DNA from 3 places in the Lysinibacillus sp. NPDC097231 genome. Region 1 is predicted to be linked to each of the others. Evidence: predicted binding sites of a transcription regulator. Region 1 holds the regulator's gene; each other region holds the start of a gene.
What was found. Region 1 encodes LexA, which represses DNA repair genes until DNA is damaged. Its sites were predicted from a motif close to CGAACATATGTTCG; they were not measured.

Region 1 (5,734 bases):
TTAAATTACATGACTTTGAGAAGTGAAAAGTGTATAACTAAGTTATCTAGCATGAACGGGGTAAGACTCATCAGCGATAGCAAAGAAGTTTGGTAGGATTAACGCCCGATTGGTGAAAACTAATAATCAGTTGTAGACGAAGAAAACCACTACTGACTATGTTTACTTTAAAGAGGAATTGGGAGGAAAACAAAATGAATATAACAACTAATAGATTAGTAATACGAAAATTTGATATTCATGATTGGCAGGCAGTCTATAACTATACGTCCAATAAAACGGTCATGAAATATATTCCTGAGGGCGTTTTTAATGAGGAAGAAGCAAAAAAATTCGTTATGGAGAATAGTGAAGATACCCCTAAATACTTCCCTGTCGTTTTACAGGCAGGAAATATTGTTATTGGTCATATTGTTTTCCATCAATATTTTGGTGACCATACGTATGAGATCGGCTGGGTATTGAATCCGAACTATTACAATAATGGATATGCCTCTGAAGCAGCAAGGGCTGTATTGGACTACGGATTTAAGGTTATGAAACTACATAGAATTATCGCAACGTGCCAGCCAGAAAATATCCCATCCTATCGGGTAATGGAGAAAATCGGAATGAGACGCGAGGGTTATTTTAAAAAATGTATACCACACGGAGAGGAATGGTGGGATGAATACTACTACGCTGTCTTAGATGAGGAGTGGACATAAGAAATATTTCAGAATGTACTATCAATTAATAAAACCTACTTCATATGTAATAACGCATGTCGTTTTCTAAATCTTCGTTTAAAGCATTATTGTATCCCAATTTAGAGAATATGAATTATTATTTGTTAAGAACTGGTATCAAGAATATCCAGAAAACTGCTAATGTCATACCTATAACGATATCTAGCACAATTGTATTTTAAACATTATGAGAATACGTGAGAAAGAGAAGTTGAAATCGCTCTACTTCTCTTATTTTTATATCTACAATGTCCAAATGATTGGACATTTATGAATTTATTTTATATGATATGTCCAATATGTTAGACAAAAGAGGGATAAATCTGAAAAACATTATTAAAGTTTTAAGAAAAAAATTAGGTATGACTCAAGAGGCACTCGCAAAGGAATGTGGCGTTGTAAGACAAACTATTAATTGTATTGAAAATGATAAGTATGACCCTACTCTTGAATTGGCCTTTAGAGTTGCTAAAGCTCTAAATAGAAAAGTAGATGAGGTGTTTATATATGAGTAAGTTTCGTCCAGAGTATATGATAACAATGAAAGATTTCGTAAAAGAGAGTGCTGCAATATTAAGAAAGAATACCAAAGAGGTTACGTTACCTGTATCAGAAGACGATAAAGATAGTTTATTATGCATGCTTCAATACTTGAGAAATAGCCAAGATCCGGATCTTTCAAAGAAATACAAATTGCGTCCTGGTTCAGGGTTATCCGCTAATCAAATTGGTCTTAATAAACGAATGTTTGCTGCACTTTTTCAAGATTGAGATAAAAATCATGAATATATGTTAATTAATCCTAAAATCATTAGTCACTCTTTAAACATGATTTATTTATCAGAGGGAGAAAGATGTCTTTCGGTTAATAGAAGAGTTAATGGTTTTGTTCCAAGATATGAAAGAATTAAGGTCAAAGCATATGACATACATGGGCAAGAAGCCATTTTTCAATTTAATGGATACGGTGCAATCTTAATGCAACATGAAATAGATCATTTAAACGGGATCATGTTTTATGACAGAATAAATAAAGAAAATCCATTCAAACTACCAGACAATGTGACTATCGAAAGTTTGTATTAATTTAATACTTTAGGATAAATAGGACTTAGTTATTTATTGTACCTGTTATTTTGAAGGTGGAATCCGTCCTATCAGTCGCTTGGGTGATTCTAACCATCACTTCGGCGACTCTATCCGTCAGTTCCGCCATTCTAACCGTCACTTCGGCGAGTCTATCCGTCACTTGCCCTTCTATCCGTCACTTTCGACGTTCTATCCGTCACTTCGGCGGTTCTATTCCGCCCTTCTATCCGTCACTTCCGCGAGCCTATCCTTTACCACCATTTAGAGCCTTTTAAAGTAAAAAATCAGTGGGACGATAAAACTCCCACTGACAAAACCTTACTTCATTTGCACGCTTCCCTCTTGATATTCCCGATATCTTCGATGTACAGTAGCTTTACTTACCTCAAAGCCAAGACCTCTAAGCGTTATGGCGATTTCCTCAAAGGTAAAACCTCGATTACGAAGATTTACAATTTCCTCTACAGGCACATCCTTGCGCTCTTGACCATGAGGATTTCCACGATTCGATAAATTGTTTTCAGGACGATAGCCATTTTCAACAGCACGACGCATGCCTCGCCGTATTTTAGCATTATGCATTCTTCGCTGGTATTCCTCTACTATTGCTAAAATCTCCAGCAGCATCGTATCCATTTCATTTAACTGTACTGGCCCTGCGTCTCTCATAGAAAAAACATCCGTTTCAATTTTTTGCAATAAATGCAGTACTGCCATTCGAGCATTGCCACGTCCTAAACGTGTTTCATCCTGCACAAATAATGCTTTAATATCTTTTTCTTTGATGAAATCGAGCATATCTAGTAAGCCTTCGCGTTCCACATCGTAGCCACTATGCTTATCCTTAAAAACGCTCTTCACTTCATAGCCCTGCTCTTTAGCATAGCGCACTAACTCCTCCTGCTGACGCTCAAGCGAGGAACTTTGTGTCTCTTTTTCTGTACTCACGCGGCAATAGACAACAGCCGATTGTTGTTGATTCATCATTTCTCATTTCTCGCGATTTCGATTGTATTTAGAGGCTTGGAATGGCCCCCCACTACTGGAATCACTAGTGAATTACCTGCAATAATTTTAACGTTTGGTAATTCATTTTCTGCTTTCACAATCTTAATCCAGTTTTCCGTACTCATTTTACCACGGTATTGTTCAGCTAACGACCATAAGCTATCACCGTGTTCAACTTCAATTTCTGTATATGAAACATCTCCTGGATCTGTTATAAAAAGATATGCTGCAAATAATACGCAAGCCCCTAATAAAGTTGTAATATGTGGATTTTTCTTTAAGAATTTCATGATTATTGCCCCTTTTTAGAATGTTTGTTCGGAATATATGTTCTCATAATAATGCGAACAAACGTTTTTGTCAAACACTTTTCGAACCTATGTTTGCGTTAGTGTTCGCATTCTGCTATACTATTTAATTAAGTAGAATGAATAGAAAAAAGAGGTGAGCAATCATGAAAAAAGTTTCGAAAAGACAAGAGGACATTTTAGCGTTCATCAAGGAAGAAGTGCGGGCAAAGGGGTATCCACCATCTGTACGTGAGATCGGTGAGGCAGTTGGACTTGCTTCAAGCTCAACAGTTCATGGACATTTAGCTCGTTTAGAACAAAAAGGCTTTATTCGTCGAGATCCAACGAAGCCACGTGCTATCGAAATTCTGGAGCCAGAGGATTCTATTCAAAAGCAAAGTGTTATTCATGTCCCACTTGTAGGGAAGGTCACAGCAGGTTCACCGATAACTGCCATTGAAAATATCGATGAATATTTCCCACTACCGGATATTTATGGTACAAGCGAAGAACAGTTATTTATGCTAGAAATTATGGGTGAATCAATGATTGAAGCTGGTATCTTTGATGGAGATTTAGTCATTGTTAAACAAAAAGCAACTGCTGACAATGGTGATATTGTCGTTGCTATGACCGAAGAGGACGAAGCAACTGTAAAGCGTTTCTTCAAGGAAAAAAATCATTTCCGTTTGCAGCCTGAAAACTCTACAATGGAGCCAATTATTGTAGATCAAGTTTCTATTTTAGGGCAAGTTGTTGGACTCTATCGTCGCGTACACTAAAATACTTCAAATTCTAAGAGGTTATTATGTTCGTAAAAGAGCATATACCTCTTTTTTGATTTTAAAAAAGGAATCCACTTTCAAATGGATTCCTTGCTACGTCGCCTGTATTTTATATTATTTAACAAAACATCGTGAAATAGCCCTGATCTATTTTATCTCTCTACCTTGAATTTCAGGCATGTATTCACAAATGCAGTGAATAACTTCTTTGCTACTTCATCCCCTGAAATAGCTTGTTCTTCAGGATGCCACTGTACGCCCAGACAAAATGGTAATTCTTCATGTACCAACGCTTCAATGATACCATCACTTGATTTTGCGGCAACTATCAAGTTCTCCGCTAATACATTGACCGCTTGGTGATGAAATGAATTCACTGCAATTTTTTCTTCCTCAATAATCGAATGTAATAATGTATTTGGTGTGACATTAACATAATGTGTTGCAACGCCTCTAGCCGCTTGTTGCTTATGCTTTATTAACTTACTACTATGGTATTCGCTATCAATATCTTGATATACTGTACCTCCTAGTGCAACATTTAGCATTTGAATGCCACGACAAATAGCAAAGATCGGCATTTTTCGAATAAAGGCCGCTTCAATTAATGCAAGCTCCACCGAATCCCTTTCTGGATGAACTTTCCCTAATTTGGGTGTTGGCTCTGCACCAAAGAGGAATGGATGGACATCATGACCACCCGACAGCAATAATCCGTCCGTTAACGATAAAATCTGTGCCACATCCGCTTCCACTCCAAGCGGAATAATAAGAGGAATGCCCCCAGCTTCTATAATGCTCTTACTATAGGCCGCATTTAATCCCGAGGACAAATCATCCTCCACAAACGCCGTTATCCCGATCACTGGTTTCATGATATTTCCCTCCTAAATTCACAAGCTTTTTAGCTTACCAAAATCCTAGATACCAATTAATCAATACATCCCCATAGAAATAAACGATGATTGCTGCTAAAGCAATGGATGGACCAAATGGTATAGGTGTTTTTCTGCCCTGTCTGCGTAGCTTTACCATAATTATACCAGCAAACATTCCTATCACGGATGCTAAAAATAGTGTCAGCAGTGCATTTAGCGTGCCGAGTACGAGACCGAGTAAAAAGAAAAGTTTAATATCGCCCCCACCCATACCACCTCTTGATAAAACAGCAATACAATATAATATGCCAAAGCCCACAACAGCACCCACTAAACTATCCCACCATGGTGACAACGGCGATATCACTCGTCCAAGCACAAGCAATGGTAAAAAGAATAGCAGTACTTTATCTGGAATAAGCATATAGGCAAAATCCGATACGACAATAATGACTAATAAAGAAATCAATAATAGTGCTACGAAAAGCTCCGCACTAAAACCTAATTTCCAATAAGCAAAAGCAAATAAGACTCCTGTTATCAATTCCATCAGTGGATAAATCCAAGAAATTTTTTGCCCACAGCTACGGCATTTCCCACCTAAAAACAAATAAGACAAAACAGGCACTAAATCAATTGCCGTCAACTGTCTCTGACAATTGGTACAATGCGAGGGTGGCCGCACTATGGATTCCTTCATAGGTACACGTAAGCCCACTACATTAAAAAAAGAGCCAAGCACGAGCCCAAATATTAAAACTACAATTGTATAAGCCATTTCCATTTTTATGACCTCCTAAACGAATAGGCGCTCATACATTTGCAGTATGTGCGCCTATCATGTTATTGTTGTCCTTCGTAATAGAACGTTGTTACTTGCACGGTCGCCTTTAAAATTAGATCTGCATCTTTCGTTAGCTGATCCTGCTCTCCAGGTAATTTAAAATCAATGGAAT
Region 2 (5,734 bases), on a different contig from region 1:
ACACGTGTAATAGAAAGGGATTGTCAATATATTTCAAGATTAGCGCCGACAAAATTAATGGACTTTAATCTACGTTATTTTGGTTCTAGTTTAAGAGGAGCCTTCGATGGATCAAAGATGATACTGGGGAAACTGAATAAAAATCCAATAGTTGTTCATGAGCAATGTGATATCGTATGGTTCCCAAGTAAGTCCCCGCTGCACCCAGCATGTATCTGGTTCGCTGTTCACCATATTGAGGACTATCAAGCTGTAGATAAACAGAGGACAATCCTCACATTTATGAATGGTAAGAAAATCATTGTGGATGTAAGTGTGAAAGCATTGGACTATCGAATTCAAAGTGCTTTTTTATTAAAGTATAAAATGGAAAAACGGACGAAGCATTTACTAGTTCAATATGATCGCGTTAGAGTGGCAAGCCGTTGTTCCATGTTTGAGGATGAAGCTTAAGGTAAATAATTGACACACTAATTCGTTATGTGATTTGTTAAAAAAGTATGTTTTCCGACATAAAAACGTTATAATAAAAAGATACGGGGCTTACAAAAAGTAGAGATTTAGGCATTCTGATTTCATATATTGATTTTGAACTTATAAAGGAATGTGTGAAGCTTACAGTTATTTTCAAGTTTGCCCCATTAATAATGTTCGGAGGATTAACCATGATTGAATTAGCAGATGTACGTAACGCGTTAGACACTTCAGCCAAAAAATTGGCGGATTTTAGGAGGTCTCTTTGACTTAGAAAACAAAGAGGCACGCATACAGGAATTAGATGAAATGATGCTGGAGCCAGGCTTCTGGGATGATCAACAAGGTGCACAAGTTGTCATCAATGAAGGTAACGGCTTAAAGGCAATTGTAAATGAATATAAAGATTTATTAGAAACACACGAGAACTTAGATATGACACTTGAGCTTTTGCGAGAAGAGCCCGATGAGGAATTACAAGGAGAACTAGGCAAAGAGCTAGTAGAATTTCAGCAAAAAATGGGTGATTTTGAGCTACAATTACTATTGAGTGGTCCATATGATCAAAACAATGCAATATTAGAGCTTCACCCAGGAGCAGGTGGTACGGAATCTCAGGATTGGGGGTCAATGCTCCTTCGTATGTACACACGTTGGGCAGAGAAACGTGGCTTTAAAGTGGAAACGGTTGACTATTTACCAGGCGATGAAGCTGGTATTAAATCAGTAACATTGTCCATCAAGGGTCATAATGCTTACGGTTATTTACAGGCAGAAAAAGGTGTTCACCGTTTAGTCCGTATTTCTCCATTTGACTCTTCTGGTCGCCGTCATACTTCATTCGTTTCTTGTGATGTTATGCCTGAATTCGATGACAATATCGAAATTGATATTCGTACAGAGGATTTAAAAATTGATACGTATCGTGCGACAGGTGCGGGTGGTCAGCATATTAATACAACAGATTCGGCTGTTCGTATTACGCATACTCCAACAGGGACTGTTGTGCAATGTCAGGCAGAGCGTTCGCAAATTAAAAACCGTGAAAAAGCAATGACGATGTTAAAAGGGAAATTATATCAATTGGAGCTTGATAAGCAGCAGGCTCAGCTAAATGAAATTCGTGGTGAACAGAAGGAAATTGGCTGGGGATCACAAATTCGCTCCTATGTCTTCCATCCATATTCAATGGTGAAGGATCATCGTACAAATGAAGAAACAGGTAATGTAGGAGCAGTGATGGATGGCGACTTAGATCCATTTATTAATGCATACTTACGTTCAAAAATTGGGTAAATGAAATGACCCCCTTAGAGGCACAATGAATTTGTGCTTCTGAGGGGGGTTTTTTAGTGCTAGCAATCTACATCAAAATGGTGGATGATACGGGGCGTCTTGACTAATCTGCTTACGTTCATTCATGTAATGCTTATATAGCATCGATGCATTGACAAATTGCTTACTAATCGAAGCATATTGAATGGGTAGTTCAATTTGTTTATCGTTTTTCAGCGTAACGACACAGCCCATTTCACTCGGAACAATATTGGAAATGGCATGAAGCCCAATCCAAATATTATGGATGGAGTTTGGCGAATAAGTTGGTAGAAAAATGCAAGGGAAACCATAATCATAAGCGACAACGATTGGAAGTTTGTGTTGATTGCCAAAAAAGCGTTTGGCGGAGTGTTTAGCTGCTTCATAGGTTGTTCCTAGTGATATACAAGATTTACGTAGAACATGCATAGGCTTGCGAGTCACGATAAGCTCATTATGTTTGTCGATAACCCGCGTGAAAACTTTGGAACCGTCCTGAATTGGCTGAAGTAAATAGGTGTTGAAAGACATTAAATATCCGTTTACATAGTTTGCTGACATATAAGTAGGGCCTCCTTTTTCTATTTATCATTTGCATTGTAAAACATAAAATTAAAATCTAAAAATATAGATAAAAAGTGAAATCTATGGATAATTCAAGCAAATGCCTAGGGAATTTGCTTAAAATTACACGAGATTAATAGTAGATCAACATGATCTTCAGTTCTTAAGCATTGCATTTTAATCTCAATTTTCATATAATTTAGAAAAGGATCGAGGTGAGATCGTTGGATAAATATTATTCGTATACAGATTTTCTAAAAGCCGTTGGTCAGTCGAAGAAAGTTGATGAGGCAGAGAAATTATTGAACGAGATTTATTTAGATTTATTTTTAAATCATATCCAGCGTATGCATCGTGAAGAGCAGCTCATGGTTCTGATAGATAGAGCACTCGATGAAAAAGATGAAAAGGCTTTTCATCTATACGCAGCTGAACTAGAAGCATTACACCAAGTAGCAAGTGAATAATATGACGAACCCGCTCTCAAGTTATTGGAGGGCGGGATTTTTTTGCTATGTTCTCTAAAAGATGGTGATAGGTGTTGACCCAAGGAATCCGTCTGTAGAGCCGACTATCTCAGAGACCTGAGCACGATCGAAGAGAAGAAGAGCGAAAATCACATGACCTGAGCGAAAACGGAGAAAAGCAGAGCGAAATATTCCCTGACCCGAGCGGAAATGGAGCAAAGCAGAGCGAAAATCCCCCTGACCTGAGCGAAAATAGAGAGAAGCAGAGCGAAAATCCCCATGACCTGAGCGAAAGTGGAGAGAAGCAGAGCGAAAATCCCCCTGATCCGAGCGAAAGTGGAGCAAAGCAGAGCGAAAATCCCCATGACCCGAGCGAAAATGGAAAAAAAGCAGAGCGTCCCCCCTCTGACCCGAGCAATCCCAAAGGACGCAACCCAAGTGAGCAATCCCTCATCAAATATCAAAAACCCCTGGGCTAATGCATTTACAACATCCCGTCTTAGTTAGCTAATATTTGGAAAGGATAGTCTATAGGTAGATCTTCCCCTTACCAACTGTAATATAATCATGTAAGGAATTTTCAGCTTTTTATTACTCTGAGTGTTGATTATGTGAATCGGCTTTATTTAGGTACTTTGGCACATATGTTCTGACGGAATCTATCTCATTTTAATAAATGATAAAATATTTACAAACATTCGTTCGTTAAATGTTCGAAATTTTACTACTGCTATGCTAAAATATATGTACAAATTGGAAGGAAAGGACGGGGACATGTGTGCAAACATTTGATTTACAAGCGCCATATAAGCCTAATGGGGATCAGCCACAGGCAATTGCGGAATTAGTGGAGGGTGTACATGCAGGTAAACGTCATCAAACATTGCTCGGTGCAACAGGAACTGGAAAAACGTATACGATTTCTAATGTCATTCAGCAAGTAAAAAAACCGACACTGATCATGGCACACAATAAAACATTAGCAGGTCAATTATATAGTGAATTTAAAGAGTTCTTCCCTAATAATGCAGTTGAATACTTTGTCAGCTACTATGATTACTTTCAGCCAGAGGCCTATGTTCCACAGACTGATACTTATATTGAAAAAGATTCAAGCATAAATGATGAAATTGATAAGTTACGTCACTCTGCAACATCTGCATTATTTGAGCGTGAGGATGTCATTATTATTGCATCCGTGTCCTGTATATATGGTCTAGGTTCTCCAGAAGAATATCGTGAAATGGTCGTGTCAGTGCGTACTGGCATGGAAATTGAACGTAATCAATTACTGCGAAAACTGGTGGATATACAGTACGAGCGTAATGATGTGAGTTTTACGCGTGGGACATTTAGGGTACGTGGAGATGTAGTGGAAATTTTCCCAGCATCCCGTGATGAACAGTGTATTCGTGTGGAGTTTTTCGGAGACGAGATTGATCGCATTCGTGAGGTGGATGCGCTAACTGGTGAAATTTTAGCGGATCGGGATCATGTAGCTATTTTCCCAGCATCCCACTTCGTTACGCGAGAAGAGAAAATGCGAATCGCCATTGAAAATATTGAAAAAGAGTTGGAGGAGCGGCTTGCTCTCCTACGTGCAGAAGATAAATTATTAGAGGCACAACGTTTAGAGCAGCGCACTCGCTATGATTTAGAAATGATGCGAGAAATGGGCTTTTGCTCAGGAATCGAAAACTATTCTCGTCATTTAACATTGCGTGAGGCAGGAGCAACACCATATACGTTACTAGATTATTTCCCTGATGACTTTTTACTTGTTGTCGATGAAAGTCATGTGACATTGCCTCAAGTTAGAGGAATGTACAATGGTGACCAGGCCCGTAAAGGTGTGCTAGTAGAACATGGCTTCCGTTTGCCATCAGCGTTAGATAATAGACCTTTACGTTTTGAAGAATATGAGAAACATATTCATCAAGCCATTTATGTATCAGCAACACCAGGCCCGTATGAGCTTGAGCATACTCCAGAAATGGTAGAGCAAATTATTCGTCCGACGGGGCTGCTTGATCCACTAATTGACGTTCGCCCAATTGAAGGACAAATAGATGATTTAATCGATGAAATTCACGAACGTATTGCTCAAAATGAACGGGTATTAGTTACAACGCTGACGAAAAAAATGTCAGAGGATTTAAGCGCCTATTTGAAAGAAATGGGCTTAAAGGTGGAATACTTACATTCAGAAATAAAGACGCTGGAGCGAATTGAAATTATTCGTGAGCTTCGCAAAGGTACTTATGATGTTCTTATTGGTATTAATCTATTGAGAGAAGGGCTAGATATTCCTGAAGTTTCCCTTGTGGCGATTTTGGATGCTGATAAGGAAGGGTTTTTACGTTCAGAGCGTTCACTCATTCAAACAATTGGTCGTGCCGCACGTAATGCCAATGGACATGTCATTATGTATGCAGATAATGTAACTGACTCGATGAAAAAGGCCATTGAAGAAACGAAACGTCGTCGTTCAATACAAATGGCGTATAACGAAGAACATGGAATTACACCGAAAACAATTGTCAAGAAAATACCTGATGTTATTCGTGCAACACAGGTGGCAGAGGAAGAAGAGTCCTATGTAACGAAGGCTACAAAAGGTAAAAAGCTAACAAAGGCAGAAAAAGAGCAATTACTTGCTTCACTAGAAGTAGAAATGAAGGAAGCAGCGAAAGCGCTAGATTTCGAACGTGCTGCTGAGCTGCGCGATACAATATTTGAATTGAAGGCAGAAGGGTGAATGGCTGTGAAAAATACTGAAATCGTCGTGCAGGGCGCACGCGCACATAATTTAAAAAATATCAATGTCACAATTCCACGTGATCAACTAGTAGTGTTAACAGGTTTATCAGGCTCAGGGAAATCATCATTAGCGTTTGATACGATTTATGCTG
Region 3 (5,734 bases), on a different contig from region 1:
AGCCTAAATCATTTTGAATTTCCATCGCCTTTTCTGGGCTTAAAAACAATTTATCCCCATTCAAATGATTGCGGAAGTGAACCCCTTCTTCTTCAATTTTTCGGAATTGACTAAGTGAGAATACTTGGAAACCACCTGAATCTGTTAAAATTGGGCGATCCCAGTTCATAAATTTATGCAAGCCCCCTGCTTCCTTGACAATATCATTACCTGGTCGTAGCCATAAATGATATGTATTCGAAAGAATAATACCTGCATTCATTTCTTTTAGTTCCTCAGGTGACATTGTTTTAACAGTTGCTTGTGTACCAACAGGCATAAATGCTGGCGTTTCAAAAGAGCCATGTGGTGTATGCACGATACCAAGACGTGCTCCTGTTTGCTTACAAGTATGAAGTAGCTCATAACGAATTGCTGGTTGTGTCATAAAATAAATATTCCTCTCTTATCTGAAGTAAAAACAGAGGCTCGCACGATGCGAGTCAGTTAGTCGTTCGTTGACACAGGATGTGCCGTTTTTAGACTAACTCCCACTGATTACAAATAGTTTTATCCTTTCGGACGAATAAACATAGCATCACCAAAGCTAAAGAAGCGATATTTTTCTTCTACAGCTTGTTTATATGCACTTAAAATGGTTTCTTGTGTGGCAAGTGTACTCACAAGCATCACAAGGGTTGATTTTGGTAAATGGAAGTTTGTGATTAAACCATCTACAACTGTAAAGTTATATCCTGGATAAATGAAAATGGACGTCCAACCTTGTTCTGCACGCACTTCGCCTCCGTATTTAGAGCCAATAGTTTCCAATGTTCGTGTAGAGGTTGTCCCAACAGCTATCACTTTTCCTCCATTACTCTTTATCCGGTTAATGATTGCTGCCGCTTCTTCCGTCACACTATAAAATTCGGCATGCATTTCGTGATTTTCAATTGATTCTACACTTACAGGACGGAAAGTTCCAAGTCCCACATGTAAAGTAATAAATACAACTTCGACCCCTTTTGCTTTTACTTGCTCCAGTAATGCTTCTGTAAAATGCAGGCCTGCAGTTGGTGCTGCTGCTGAACCACGTTCTTTTGCATAAACAGTTTGGTAACGATCTTTATCCTCTAATTTTTCACGAATATATGGAGGTAATGGCATCTCACCAAGTTGCTCTAATATCTCATAAAAAATCCCATTATAGTTAAACTCAAATGTACGTCCACCGTGATCAAGCTCTCCTGTACAAGTAGCTGTCAGTAAGCCTTCTCCAAATGTTATAACTGTACCAACTTTTACACGTTTAGCCGGTTTAACAAGTGTTTCCCATTCATCTGTACCAGCCATTTGCTTTAATAAAAGTACCTCTATATGGGCACCTGTTTCCTCTTTAACGCCCATTAAGCGTGCTGGTAAGACCCTTGTATCATTTAACACAAGACAATCTCCAGCATGTAACTCCTCTAAAATATGGGCAAAATGATGATGCTCCACTTTTTTTGAACCTGGCGTCACTACCATTAATCGACTTGCAGTACGATCCATAAGCGGTGTTTGTGCAATAAGCTCCTCTGGCAATTCAAAATCAAAATCTTCTACACGCATGAAAAAAACTTCCTTCTTCTATGTTTGTTGGGGATAATCATATCCGAAATGTTCGTAGGCTAGATGTGTTGCCACACGTCCACGTGGTGTCCGCTGTATAAAGCCAATTTGCATCAAATATGGCTCGTACACATCTTCTATCGTTACACGTTCCTCACCAATGGAAGCTGCCAATGTATCTAAACCTACAGGACCACCACGAAAGCGCTCAATCATATTGGTCACAAGTTTATGGTCAATATGGTCAAGCCCTCTAGGATCAACTTGTAATAGCTCAAGTGCTTGCTTAGCTAGTCCATCTGTAATCATACCATCACCAAGCACTTGTGCATAATCTCGCACTCGCTTAAGCAAACGATTTGCAATACGAGGTGTGCCACGAGAGCGTCTTGCCATTTCGCTTGCTGCTACTTGCTCAATTTCAACAGCAAATAAATGTGCACTACGCACAATAATTTCAGCAAGTGAGGTATCATCATAATACTCTAATCTCAGTAATACACCAAAGCGATCCCTTAAAGGTGCTGATAATGCGCCAGCCCTTGTTGTGGCACCGACAAGCGTAAATGGTGGTAAATCAAGACGTATAGATCGTGCTTCAGGTCCTTTACCAACGACAATATCTAAACAAAAATCTTCCATGGCTGGATAAAGCACTTCTTCAATTGCACGAGGCAGGCGATGTATTTCATCGATAAAAAGCACATCTCCAGGCTCCAGTGAGCTTAAAATAGCTGCTAAATCTCCAGGACGTTCGATTGCAGGGCCGCTAGTCATGCGTACATTGACATTCATTTCATTGGCAATAACAGCAGCTAATGTAGTTTTACCCAGTCCAGGAGGTCCATATAACAGCACATGGTCTAAACTTTCCTGACGAAGCTTTGCTGCTTCAATGAAAATTTGTAAATTTTCTTTTACCTTATGTTGACCAATATATTGTGCTAATCTTTGAGGCCTTAAAGATAATTCAAACTGTTCATCATAGCTCCCTGCCTCACTGGCCATCATACGTTCAGACATGTACTTTCCCCCCTTTCACTATTTTAACTTTAATAGCAATTGTAAAGCTTGTTTCATAAATGCATCTGTTGTTTCAAGCTTGTCATTATCCTCAAGCTGTGGACGAATTTTTTCCAACTCTTTTTCAGAATAGCCAAGCGCCATTAAAGCAAGGATGGCTTCCTCAAGTTCATGTTTATATGGATTCACACCGAATAGTGGTAACTCATCTTCTGCACTAGGTAGCTCAATCGTCTCTAATAAACCACCAAGTTTACCTTTTAAATCTAGAATCATTTGACGTGCCGTTTTCTTACCCACTCCTGGGAATTTCACTAAAAATACTTCATCTTCTCGTTCAATGGCACTTATAACCTGCTGCGGATTACCAGTAGCTAAAATAGCTAAAGCACCCTTAGGTCCAATTCCTGATACTAAAATTAGCTTTCGGAACAGCTCTCGTTGGTCTAAATTTGGAAAACCATATAATATTTGTGCATCCTCACGTACATGTAAGTGTACAAAAATTTGTTGCTCAAGTGCAGAAGTCCTAAACGCAAATGGATTAGGTGTATTCAGCTGCCAGCCAATCCCTTGTTGTTCAAGCACGACATACTCAGGAGTAATACGCTTAATTTGTCCTTTTAAATAATCATACATCTATAATCCCTCTCAATCATCGTCTTCGATTATAGCATAAAGCGAACGAATGCTCGACTATAAGAATAGTACTAGTAATTGATCTCACAGAAAAAATGACCGCCAAAAGACGGTCATTTTTTCATCATTCTATCAATATCGTACCACAGTTTTGGCCAACATGTGAGGGCTCGTTTAGTAAACGGCACTAAATAATCTAAAAATACTAGCTGTTGATCTAACGGTAAATCCACTGCAAAAAGCCATTCACGCAATAACTCATTTGGATATTTTAAACGATGTAGCTTTCTTTTATCTAATCGCTTTAGCTCTGGTAACTCTTCAAAAACTTTACCAAGGTCATAATCTACTGCTGGCAATACACGATGTAACCATAGAATATATTCATCATCCGCTTCTCCAAGGTGTGCCAAATCAAAATCAATTAAACGCAATTTCCCATCGGAGCACCATAAAAAATTATGATGAACGACATCGCCATGTAAAAGGGTAATTTCTTTTTCAGGTACATTCTCCATAGCAATTAACTGTAATGACTTCTCACTATAGTGTAAAATTTGATCTATTTCTTCTTTCGTTAAAAATGCAAGAAATTCATTTTGTCTACTCTTAAAACGCATATGACGCATTTGCCATTTTAAAAGTTGTGAATAGGTGTGTAAGCCAGATAGTCTCTGCCAAGCAATTTTTTTATGTGTATCATGTAAAGCAACTAATAACTTAAGTGATTCTTTTCGGTCTATTTTATGTGCAAAATTAGCACTATTACTTTCTTCTTGCCAATCTTGTACGATTAAAAGCTCATCGTCACTTTTCACTAAAGGCAAGATAAGCGTGGGCTCAAGACGTTCAAGCTGTCGATGAATAAGTCTCACCTTGTCTGCTATTTCTAACTGCTTTGCTCGTTTGACAAAATAATTATTCGATCGATATTTATATTTCCAGATATTCGGCTTTACTTCCTCAACAATATACGCTTTTTTACCATCGATAAGGCGTCATCCCGCCTGGGTAAAAATGCGGTGACATCCATTGTCCTGACGGGTGATGCATTGGGTAATGTGACGGACATGGTGGTGGGCACGGCGGCGGTGGACAATGGCATGTGTCCATTTGCCAGCTCGGCATTACAGGCTGTGCATTACAACCACAAGAATGCTCCATTTTCATCTCTGGCATTGGCTGTACAGGGAAGAATGGAGATGTACTAGATTCTAAGAAATCCCCCATTCCTGCAACCTTTCCTGCTGGCATTTCACAAGATGGTTGTTCCGGCATTGTATAGGCCTCTACTTGTGGATGCATTGGCATTGGCCACCACATATGATGATGTACTGGTTGATGACAGCTTGCACAATGTGGCACCATTGGCATTTGTGGCATAATGAAAATAGGTTGTGGCATTGGTGCTGGTGCTGGTGGCGGTGGTTGAATTTGAACTGGCGGTGGTGTAACAGCTTGATTTTGCTCTATTGATGGCATGACAAGTTGTTGATTCCAACTTAGCTCTACAGGCTGTGGTACATACATTGGTTGCTGAGGCATCGGCATTGGCATTGGATAAGGTATTGGAATCATTTGTGGTTCTGGCATCGGTGGTGGTGGGACTACAACAGGTGGAGGCATTGGTCGCTGTATCTCTTTTTTTACAGTTTCTTTTATGTGAGTAGGTGACTCCTTATGTCCTTCTTTATGCGATTCCCAATGTGTCTCCTTATGCCCTTCTCGGTGGCCATCTCTGTGTCCTTCTCGGTGGCCTTCCCGATGATGTTCCCAGTTTGTTTCTCTATGTCCCTCTCGATGGCCTTCTCTATGTGTATCTTTGTGTGCTTTTTCAGGCAAAATAATTTCCATGCCAGGCACTATATAATCTGGGTTGGCAAGATGGGCATTGAGTCGCTTTAATTCTTCAAATGAAATGCCGTACTCTTTCGCAATCTTCCACAACGTATCTCCTTTTTGAACAATATGAATACGCAATTTTTTCCTCCCTTCCTCTCTACGTATCATATGTTCAATGTTTCATTTGGATACAAAAAATTCACGCATGTTGCAAATGCTTCATGGTACACTAGTTTTTAAGGAAAACTGCTTCCTTCATTACAGGCAGAGGTGATCTCTTATGAAAAAAATGTTAGGCGAAGAACGCCGACTGCAACTTCTAGCACAACTAAAAAATAGTTCAGCACCAATAACAGGGACAGACTTAGCTAAATTCGCTAATGTATCAAGACAAGTCATTGTTAATGATATGACATTATTAAAGGCTAGAAATGAACCTATTATTGCAACTAGTCAAGGCTATCTTTATATGAACCAGGAACAATTACACCATACTGTTGAACGTACAATCCCTTGCTTCCATACCTCAAAGGATACAGAAGATGAACTTATGACAATAGTTGATTGTGGTGGTACAGTAAAAAATGTTATTGTTGAACACTCTATTTATGGTGAAATTATAGCTTCCATTATGGTCTCT

Region 2: uvrB (excinuclease ABC subunit UvrB) is a predicted target of LexA. The motif match lies at 3,514-3,527, and genes of this name have one in related genera.
Region 3: ruvA (Holliday junction branch migration protein RuvA) is a predicted target of LexA. The motif match lies at 3,295-3,308, and genes of this name have one in related genera.

The regions. Positions count from the first base shown of each region.
Region 1 covers NZ_JBIWDH010000001.1:38,827-44,560, forward strand. Annotated here, with positions in the region: gene ACIQXF_RS00240 (GNAT family N-acetyltransferase) at 195-707, shown strand; gene ACIQXF_RS00245 (helix-turn-helix transcriptional regulator) at 1,052-1,243, shown strand; partial or broken gene def (peptide deformylase) at 1,236-1,814, shown strand; gene ACIQXF_RS00255 (YneB family resolvase-like protein) at 2,136-2,804, opposite strand; gene yneA (cell division suppressor protein YneA) at 2,801-3,115, opposite strand; gene lexA (transcriptional repressor LexA) at 3,280-3,897, shown strand; gene ACIQXF_RS00270 (gamma-glutamyl-gamma-aminobutyrate hydrolase family protein) at 4,053-4,775, opposite strand; gene ACIQXF_RS00275 (prepilin peptidase) at 4,810-5,562, opposite strand; gene ACIQXF_RS00280 (hypothetical protein) at 5,622-5,734, opposite strand, start outside.
Region 2 covers NZ_JBIWDH010000014.1:35,943-41,676, reverse strand. Annotated here, with positions in the region: gene ACIQXF_RS10435 (competence protein ComK) at 1-453, shown strand, start outside; one part of gene prfB (peptide chain release factor 2) at 666-740, shown strand; one part of gene prfB (peptide chain release factor 2) at 742-1,770, shown strand; gene ACIQXF_RS10425 (competence protein ComK) at 1,843-2,352, opposite strand; gene ACIQXF_RS10420 (IDEAL domain-containing protein) at 2,580-2,822, shown strand; gene uvrB (excinuclease ABC subunit UvrB) at 3,601-5,580, shown strand; gene uvrA (excinuclease ABC subunit UvrA) at 5,587-5,734, shown strand, end outside.
Region 3 covers NZ_JBIWDH010000006.1:21,687-27,420, forward strand. Annotated here, with positions in the region: gene tgt (tRNA guanosine(34) transglycosylase Tgt) at 1-427, opposite strand, end outside; gene queA (tRNA preQ1(34) S-adenosylmethionine ribosyltransferase-isomerase QueA) at 550-1,590, opposite strand; gene ruvB (Holliday junction branch migration DNA helicase RuvB) at 1,609-2,613, opposite strand; gene ruvA (Holliday junction branch migration protein RuvA) at 2,632-3,252, opposite strand; gene ACIQXF_RS05815 (phosphotransferase) at 3,366-4,127, opposite strand; gene ACIQXF_RS05820 (LysM peptidoglycan-binding domain-containing protein) at 4,234-5,232, opposite strand; gene ACIQXF_RS05825 (transcription repressor NadR) at 5,375-5,734, shown strand, end outside.